3 linked regions of the Sulfuricurvum kujiense DSM 16994 genome follow. The protein of the gene in region 3 interacts with the protein of the main gene of each other region in a pairwise test. Links are inferred from orthologs where the notes say so. Each region holds a gene or a part of one and is shown on either strand. Other genes may lie near its edges.

What was found.
Region 1: the proteins of ftsZ (region 3) and SULKU_RS09245 interact in binary tests that used the Escherichia coli proteins (3 or more experiments, as listed by UniProt). The link is inferred for Sulfuricurvum kujiense DSM 16994 from one-to-one orthologs.
Region 2: the proteins of ftsZ (region 3) and rlmN interact in binary tests that used the Escherichia coli proteins (3 or more experiments, as listed by UniProt). The link is inferred for Sulfuricurvum kujiense DSM 16994 from one-to-one orthologs.

Annotation. Positions count from the first base shown.
Region 1 is NC_014762.1:1,845,361-1,848,448, reverse strand. Bases 146-3,071 are described here. They hold SULKU_RS09245 (rod shape-determining protein), read right to left. Parts: upstream 2,165-3,071; coding sequence 1,127-2,164; downstream 146-1,126. Other genes in these bases: clpX (ATP-dependent Clp protease ATP-binding subunit ClpX), read right to left, coding at 2,173-3,071; mreC (rod shape-determining protein MreC), read right to left, coding at 373-1,134; carB (carbamoyl-phosphate synthase large subunit), read right to left, coding at 146-306. In the rest of the region: more of carB, read right to left, coding at 1-145; more of clpX, read right to left, coding at 3,072-3,088. UniProt on the Escherichia coli protein: Forms membrane-associated dynamic filaments that are essential for cell shape determination. Acts by regulating cell wall synthesis and cell elongation, and thus cell shape.
Region 2 is NC_014762.1:111,763-114,923, forward strand. The notes cover bases 1-2,999. They hold rlmN (dual-specificity RNA methyltransferase RlmN), read left to right. Parts: upstream 1-967; coding sequence 968-2,032; downstream 2,033-2,999. Other genes in these bases: hisF (imidazole glycerol phosphate synthase subunit HisF), read left to right, coding at 1-442; SULKU_RS00585 (phosphorylase family protein), read left to right, coding at 439-975; SULKU_RS00595 (outer membrane protein OmpK), read right to left, coding at 2,202-2,897; pgp3 (peptidoglycan metallopeptidase Pgp3), read right to left, coding at 2,875-2,999. Outside these bases: more of pgp3, read right to left, coding at 3,000-3,161.
Region 3 is NC_014762.1:851,371-854,394, forward strand. Bases 3-2,864 are described here. They hold ftsZ (cell division protein FtsZ), read right to left. Parts: upstream 2,074-2,864; coding sequence 931-2,073; downstream 3-930. Other genes in these bases: SULKU_RS04355 (ABC transporter ATP-binding protein), read left to right, coding at 3-618; SULKU_RS04360 (J domain-containing protein), read right to left, coding at 628-918; ftsA (cell division protein FtsA), read right to left, coding at 2,092-2,864. Outside these bases: more of SULKU_RS04355, read left to right, coding at 1-2; more of ftsA, read right to left, coding at 2,865-3,024. UniProt on the Escherichia coli protein: Essential cell division protein that forms a contractile ring structure (Z ring) at the future cell division site. The regulation of the ring assembly controls the timing and the location of cell division.

The sequences.
Region 1 (3,088 bases), 990 kb from region 3 along the record:
CATTTTCATCGCGGCGTTAAGGGCGGTTTGTCCCCCCATAGTAGGCAAGATGGCGTCTACTTTCTCTTTTTTGATGATTTCGGCGATGATTTCGGGCTTGATCGGTTCGATGTAGGTTCGATCGGCAAATTCGGGGTCGGTCATAATCGTTGCCGGATTCGAGTTAATCAAAACTACACGGTAGCCAAGCTCTTTGAGCGTTTTAACCGCTTGTGTTCCTGAGTAGTCAAATTCACAGGCTTGACCGATGACGATCGGGCCTGATCCGATGAGTAATATCGTTTTGATGTCGTCGCGTTTTGGCATTGAGACCCCTCGTCATAAAAATTTTATTATTATAGACGAGAAGCACTTAAAATCCGATTACAACGTTTATCTCACCTTCGTTATAACATGAAAATAGGCGGGGTTTTTGCCGTAAAAATAAGGTTCGATGACGGCACTTTGATAGCCGCTGGCTTTTGTGAACGAAACGACTTTTCCGACTTTAAGACCCGACATAAAGATACGGTCAAGTCCGGATGTCTGTACTTCATCTCCCACGGCAATCGGAATCCATGTCGGAATAAACTCAACGATCAATTGGCGTCCGTTATTTCCCCGAACGATTCCCGGTGCCATAGAGGCTCCGATATTGACGGCGTATGAGCTTTTGACGTCTCCGTTTAGAAGCGCTAAAGGATGGTTGTTTTTAGAGACGACAATGCCTGCCGCATAACCTCGGTACAAAAGTCCGTATACCTTTTTAGGGTCAAAATTCTCCATTTCGATCCACACACGATGGGGGTCGCCGAAACGGACGTAAGAGAGGGTACGGACCAGAGCAGTATCCGGCATCGTTTTAAACGTGCTGTTGTACTCGAGCAGAAGTTTTTGATATTCATCGGCAACCTGATGAAGATTTAACAACTCTTTTTCGTAATAGCGGTTTTTGTCGCGCAGATCGATGATCATAGCCTGTTGGTAGAAGTGTTCATCAATGGCATGCTGAATGTGTTCGACGCTGTTAAGATACGATGATTTTATCGAATGGGTAAGCCATATGATAGGTGATTGCAAGAAGTTGGTAAAATAGAGTGCTCCGCCTACCAAAAGGGTAAGCAGTGCAGCAACGGTTAAAGATTGTTTATTCATTATCGAAGAGTTCGTGGAGTTGATCGATCTCTTCTAGTGCACGGCCGGTTCCGCGTGCAACACACAATAGCGGCTCATCGGCGACGTAAACCGGAATTTTGATGATTTCAGAGAGGTATTTGTCAAGTTGACGGATGAGTGCTCCCCCTCCGGTAAGGATTACACCGTTATTGACGATGTCCCCTGCCAAATCCGGCGGCATGTTTTCAAGGACGTCACGGAGCGCTTCGAGAATCTCTTTTAGCGGTTCGCGCATCGCTTCGCGGGCATCTTCGCTGGTGAGTTCGATAGACGTGAGAAGACCTTCGACCTGGTCACGCCCGTTAATGATCATTTTCAGCTCTTGCGCCAACGGCATTGCCGTACCGATATTGATTTTGATATCTTCGGCGATGCGCTCACCGATCAAAAGGTTGTATTTGCGTTTGATGTAATCCATGATGGCACGGTCGATTTTATCTCCCGCAACACGGATGGAGCGGCAAAGAACGAGTCCTCCGAGTGAAATAACACCGATTTCGGTGGTACCCCCTCCGATATCGACAATGATATTTCCTTTCGGTTCGCGGATATCGATTCCCGCTCCGATTGCCGCCGCCATCGGCTCATCGATCAGATACACTTCGCGTGCTCCGGCACTCATAGCCGATTCACGGACCGCTTTACGCTCAACCTGTGTCAATCCGTACGGGATACAGATAATGATACGAGGGCTGATAAGTGACGTACGGCCGTGCGCTTTTTCAATAAATTTTCGGATCATTTTTTCGGTCATATCGAAATCGGCGATAACTCCGTCTCTCATCGGGCGGATCGCTTTAATATTGCCCGGTGTTTTTCCGACCATCTCTTTAGCTTCGCGGCCTACGGCAAGAACGCGCTGCTGACCGTATTTTTCTGTTTTAACGGCAACTACGGAAGGCTCATTAATGATGATCCCTTTCCCTTTTGAAATGACAAGGGTATTAGCTGTCCCTAAATCGATAGAGAGATCGTTTGAGAACATTCCGATAAGTTTATTAAATAGCATTGACTCTCCTATGCGCTTTTCTTAGTTGATTTTTTAATATAGACGGGCGGAACGTTGTCCTCGACTACCTCTTTGGTAATGAGTACTTCATAGCCGCTGTATTCCGGCAGCTCATACATCGTATCTCCCATGGTCTCTTCCATGATGGCGCGAAGTCCGCGTGCTCCCGTTTTACGTGCCAGCGCTTTGGCGGCAATCGCATTCAGTGCCTCTTTGTCAAATGTGAGCTCGACGTCATCGATGGCAAAAAGTTTCGTATACTGTTTAACGAGAGAATTTTTCGGCTCGGTAAGGATACGGACCATCTCCTCTTCGCTGATTTTATTCAACGATGCGATGATCGGCAAACGTCCGATCAGCTCAGGTATTAAACCGTAGCTGACCAAATCGTCCGGTTCGACGTTTTCAAAGCTGTCATCGATATCGCTGCTGCTTCGTTTATCATGCCCGAAGCCCATGACGTTGGAACCTTTTTTACGCTCTAAAATCTGTCCGAGACCGTCAAACGCACCGCCGCAGATAAAGAGGATACCGGAGGTATCGATTTGGATGAAGTCTTGGTTAGGGTGCTTGCGCCCCCCTTTTGGAGGGATATTGACGACAGCCCCTTCGATGATTTTAAGCAATGCCTGCTGTACCCCTTCACCCGATACGTCACGGGTGATAGAGCGGTTTTCGCTCATACGGGAGATTTTATCGATTTCATCGATAAAAACGATCCCCTGCTGCGCCCGCTCGACATCTCCGTCCGCCGCTTGGAGGAGTTTTGTCAGGATGTTTTCGACATCTTCGCCGACGTATCCCGCTTCGGTGAGGCTGGTCGCATCGGCGATCGCGATAGGGACGTTCAATACCCGGGCAATGGTTTGAGCCATAAGCGTTTTACCGCTTCCGGTCGGTCCGATAAGGAGCACGTTTGATTTG
Region 2 (3,161 bases), 740 kb from region 3 along the record:
TGCCGCGATAAAACGTCCGGAACTGATCGATGAGGGGGCAAAGCGATTCGGTTCACAATGTATTGTCGTGGCGATCGATGTGAAGCGTACCGGCAATCAATATAACGTCTATCTAAACGGCGGACGTGTCGATACTGGGATCAATGCACTGGAATGGGCTAAAGAGGTCGTAGATCGAGGGGCGGGAGAGATATTGCTTACCTCGATGGATGCTGACGGTACCAAAGCGGGATTTGATCTATCGATCACGGAACAGATCAGCCGCGCCGTCAATGTACCCGTTATCGCCAGCGGCGGTGCGGGGACGATGGAACATATTAAAGAGGCGTTTGAACACGGTGCCGATGCGGCACTGGCGGCGAGTATTTTCCACTACAAAGAGATCGACATTATGGATCTCAAACGCTACCTGTCGGCTAACGGGATTCCGGTACGATTATGATACTGTGTGCGGGCAATAACGAGACGTTTGATTTTGCGACCCCGATCGGGGTTGGATTGATTGACAGTGCAATCAATCTGACCCGTCACGCTCTAGTACACAAACCGGAATTCATCCTCTTTGTCGGAAGTGCCGGAAGCTACGGAGAACATAAAATCCATGAGATCATCGAGTCCAAAACGGCGGCTAACATCGAGTTAGGCTTTTTGGATAAAAGCGCCTATACCCCGATCGATAACGTTGTTTCGGCACAAACGGAAACCATTAAAGATGTTATAGTCAATTCTTCTAACTACATTACAACATCTGAGAAAGCGATGGAGCAAATGAGAGGTTTGGGAATGGGGATTGAAAACATGGAGTTTTTCAGTGTTATGCGGGTAGCCCAGATTTTCGGAATCCCAGCGGGGGGTGTTTTTTGTATAACCAACTATTGTGATACGAATGCCCACCGCGATTTTATCAGCAATCACGGATTTGCGAAGGTGCTGCTGCGAGAACATTTAGTAAACAAAGGGATGATTCGTGGGTAAGCTGTGCATTCTAGATTATACCAAAGCTGAACTCGCCGGTATGGTGAAACCCTCGTTCCGCGCCAAACAGATATGGGGATGGATTTACCATCAATACGCCACCAGTTTTGAGACGATGCAAAATCTTCCCAAGACGATGCGCGAAGAGCTGGCTCAAACGTATGAGATTATGCCGCTTAAAATTGCCCGAAAGGAATGCTCTACCGACGGAACGATTAAATATCTTTTCGAGCTGAGTGACGGTAAAACGGTTGAGACGGTTTGGCTCAAAATGAAAGACGAAAGCATCGATGAAGAGGGAAATATCGAACATGAAGCGCGATACACCGTCTGTGTCTCGACACAAGTGGGGTGCAAAGTGGGATGTTCGTTTTGTCTGACGGCAAAAGGGGGATTTACCCGTGATCTAACGGCAGGCGAAATTGTCGCTCAGGTGTTGGCCGTTAAGATGGATAACAATCTCGCAGCGCATCGCCGTCTCAATATCGTCTATATGGGGATGGGGGAGCCGTTGGATAATTTGGACAATTTAGCCAAAGCGATCACGATACTCAAAGACGAAGAGGGGCTTTCTATTTCGGGCAAGCGTCAGACGGTCTCGACGAGCGGGCTGAGTACCAAGATCGATAAGCTCGGAGAGATGGATTTAGGGGTTCATATCGCGATCAGCCTCCATGCCGTTGATGATGAACTTCGTACCGAACTGATCCCGATGAACAAAGCGTACAATATCGCTTCAATCATCGATGCGGTCAAGCGTTTTCCGATCGATACCCGAAAACGGGTGATGTTTGAATATCTTGTCATTAAAAATAAAAATGATGATTTGGGCTCGGCGAAAAAACTGGTCAAGCTTCTTCACGGTATTAAAGCCAAGGTCAATTTGATCTATTTTAATCCCTATCCCGGGTCGGATTATCAACGCCCGTCTCGTGAGGATATGGTTGCATTTCAAGAGTATTTGATAAAGCACGGTGTGCTGTGCACGATCCGAGACTCCAAGGGATTGGATATCAGTGCGGCCTGCGGGCAGTTAAAAGAGAAATCGTTAACTTAAGTAGAGTATTCTTACGCCAAATTAATTTTGCTCGGATGACGCTGAGCGAGGAAAGGAAATTGTGTGAGCGGATCGGACTGGCTTCAAGTTGTATTTTTAGGGATATTTGTGAGTGGAAGCGTCGGCGGTTTTCTTTGGGTGGCGATGAAGAAAGACTGAATAGCTCTCTTCACCAGCTGTATTTGAGCATCGCCTGAAAGACATCATTATCGTTTCGATAGCTGTTTTCATGGTAGTAATGCCATTCCGTCCCTATTTCCAACTTCCCCTCTTTAATTCCAAAGACTGAATTGAGATTGAACAACAATTGGTTTTGGCTCAAAAAATCACATGTCGTCCAATCTGTGAACCCCTCAAAATGCCATTTTTCACCGAGCGGCGCGTAATAGTTGGCGGAGAGCTGATAGGTCTCATTTCCGATATTTTGGACTTTTCGATAGAGATTGAGTCCGAAAACACTGAACCCCGGTACATTCATATCGGTGCCGAATCCGTAAAGCCATGCATGATAGGTATCCGATCCGTTATATTGAAAAGCCGCATACCATTCTTTAATAAATCCGTCCGATACAGGAATTCCGGCAATTTTATTGAAGCTGATACGGGGAGAAATCTCGCCGTAGAGATCGTTTTTATCTCCGCTGAAACGGAGTCCGTTCGGGGCATAGACATAATCGGCAAATGCAAACAGATCACCGTACTCCCAGGTACGATAATGTTCCGCCGTTATCGTATGTTTGTTGCCGCTTTGGGTATCGAGAAATGTCGGCCCTTCAAATTTGCCGTAGAGATATTGGAGATTGGTAGCCGAAAATGCGCTGAGCTGGGCAGCGGTGATAAGACTAGCGAAGAGTAAGCGTTTCATCGGTATCCTTTGAAATAAGGGCATTAAATTGGGAAATAAGGTCAAGCGGATCAGACTGTATGCCGTGAACCATCATCCCGAAATGAAGATGCGGACCCGTAATCCGTCCGCTCTCACCGCTGAGTGCGATCGGTTGTCCACGCTCAATACGATCACCGACATTGACATCGAATCGGCTGAGGTGAAAATAGCATGAATATATCCCTTCGCCGTGATCGATAATGATTGTTCCGCCGGAATAATAGCGTTCCTGTACCAAGACGA
Region 3 (3,024 bases):
CATATCGTCGGGTTGTTAAAACCTGATCACGGAACCATAACGGTTGACGGGGTACGGGTCGATAACGCCGACGAGACAACCTTGCGCGCTATTCGAACGAAGGTCGGCTTTTTGTTTCAAAGCGGGGCGTTGTTTGACAGTATGAACATTAGTGAGAACGTCGCATTCCCGATGCGGGAACATCAAAAACTGACTCCGAAGGAACTGGAGTATAAAATCGACGAGAAGCTCACGATGGTAGGTCTTGATCCTGCAATCGTCAAATCGCTCTATCCCGAAGAACTGAGCGGCGGGATGCGCAAGCGTGTAGGGCTTGCCCGCACGTTAGCATTGGAACCGGAAGTTATCTTATACGATGAGCCGACGTCGGGTTTAGATCCTGTCACCAGCGACTTTATCACGCAGATGATCAACGGCTTGCGTAACGATATCGGTATGACCTCCGTCCTTATCAGCCATGATATCGCCGAGAGTTTTAAAGCGGGAGACAATTATGCGATGCTCTTTGACGGCGTGATCGTCGAAGCGGGGGATAAAGAGGCCTTTAAAAACTCATCGAATGCCGTCGTTCAGCAGTTTATCCATGCACGTGCCGAAGGGCCGATAGCATTTCATTGAGATACTGATCTATCTTCCCCCAAACTTCTTTGCCCACCACTCCTGCGGGGTGAGGGTCTGCTCTTTTAAAAAGTTTTCATCCAGATTGTATTCGTAGTTGGAACAGTATTCGAGAAGGATCGCGTAGGCTTCGTTGATCTGTGTACTCATGGCGTGAGCCGTTTCAGGGTCTTCAGGATGTTTGTCGGGATGCCACTGCTGCATCATACTTTTATAGCGGCTTTTGATATCAAAGAGGGTAGCTTTATCGCTCAGGCCAAGGAGCGTTTTGGCCTTCATGAGCGTGTCAAATGAGAGCATGGAAGGGAGGGTTTAGTCTCTTTGCTGACGCATGAATGTCGGAACATCCAGAAAATCTTCCGTGTAGTCGCCGTTGGCTACCATGCGGGCAGCAGGACGTGCTACAACACGCGGTTTATCAACAGCTGCGGCAACCGCCTCTTTGTTTTCAAACTCGCTGTTATTGATTCCCTGTGCCGCTTTTTTCTCAAAACCGGTCGCAACGAGGGTAATGCGGATAAAATCTTTCGGCAATGATTCATCGGTAGTCGTACCGAAGATAACATCAGCTGATTCATCGACGCTGTTATGGACGACATCCATCGCCGCAGAGAGTTCCATAAACGGAAACTCAGGGTGCATACTGAAGTGTACCAATACACCGAGTGCGCCGTTAACCGACATGTTATCGAGCAACGGAGATTCGATAGCGTTTTTAATCGCTTCGTATGCCGCATTTTCACCTTTGTATTCACCCACACCCATGAGAGCCAAACCACGGTGGCTCATAACAGTTTGTAAGTCGGCAAAGTCAAGGTTGATGTCGTTGTCGCCGCTGGCAAGAATAACACCCGATGTACCGCTAACGGCGCGAGCAAGTACGCTGTCAACGATTTTAAAGCTCTCTTTGATTCCGAGTTTCGGATCAATAATCGAGAGAAGTTTGTCGTTTGGAATAACAACGATACAGTCAGATTCGTTTTTAAGTTCTTGAAGACCGTCTTCCGCAAGCTTGAGACGTTTTTTCCCTTCGAACGAAAAAGGTTTGGTGACAACCGCAATGGTCAATGCACCGACATCTTTGGCACATTTGGCGATGATCGGAGCCGCACCGGTTCCTGTACCGCCTCCGAGACCTGCCGCAACGAAAACGATGTCCGCACCCTCTAGGGCGCGTGATAAATCTTCATAGCTTTCTAACGCCGATTCTTTACCCACTTCGGGTTTCATTCCTGCACCCAAACCTTTGGTAAGTTTTGCACCGAGTTGGATTTTGGTAGCGGCAGAACCTTGCTCCAAAACTTGGGCATCGGTATTTGCCATGATCAGTTCGATGCCCGGAATAGCTTCTTTGAGCATATAGCCGATCATATTACCGCCGCCGCCGCCGACGCCGACAGCTACGATTCTCGCCCCGGTGAGTGTTGTTGATTCTTCAATTGAAAATGGTTCCATGCTTGCTCCTTGACGTGATTAAAATAGTTGAGTTGCCCAATTCCAAAACTTGGAAATAGGGTTAGGTTGATCATCTTGAACAGGTTTGTTTGATCCGATATTGACCATTGTCGCTGATTCGGCTATCTTCTCATCCTTGACCGGAGGCGTTGGCGCCGCTGATGTCGGAGTAGAGGATGCCGGAGCGATAGGTTCAAATTTCGGCGCTTCTTCGGGGAGCGACCCGGTATGCGTTGCAGACTCTTCGCCGGCATGACGCATACGACGGTTGACATCGATCTCATAGGCAGTGTAGCCGTCGGCCAGATATTTAATCAAACCGACAGCCCCCGAATAAGAAGGATCTCTGAGTGTATCGAATAATCCGCCCACATCGGTCGGTTTTGCCAGGCGTACCGGCATATTGTCTAAAATGGCAACTGCCAGTTCGCGAAGCCCTTCGATTTTGGTAAAGCCTCCGGTGAGGACGACACCCGCACCCATGTGCTCTTTCAGGCCGCTTTTTTCAATCGATTGGGCGATAATCATCAAGGTCTCTTCTACCCGTGCATAGATAACGTTATGAACGACTTCCAAAGAGACCTCATGGCTGGATGTTTCATCGCCGATAACCGGAAGCTCGATAAGATCGTTGCTAGGCGCATACAGCGAACCGTAAGTGATTTTGACATTATCAGCGGTATGCAGAGGGGTGTGCAAAGCCATAGAGAGGTCATTTGTGATGTGGTTGGAACCGACACCGAGGAAATCGTTGTATCGGATAGCATGCCCCGAATGGATAACGATATTGCTCGTATTGCCTCCCATATCGACGACGGCGGCACCGAGCTCTTTTTCATCCGCATTGAGAACGGCGATAGCTGAAGCATAGCCGCTTAGAACGACACTCTCAACCTCGACACCGGCAGCTTTGACCGCTTTGCGAAGGTTGTTGAGATTGCTCTTTTGGGT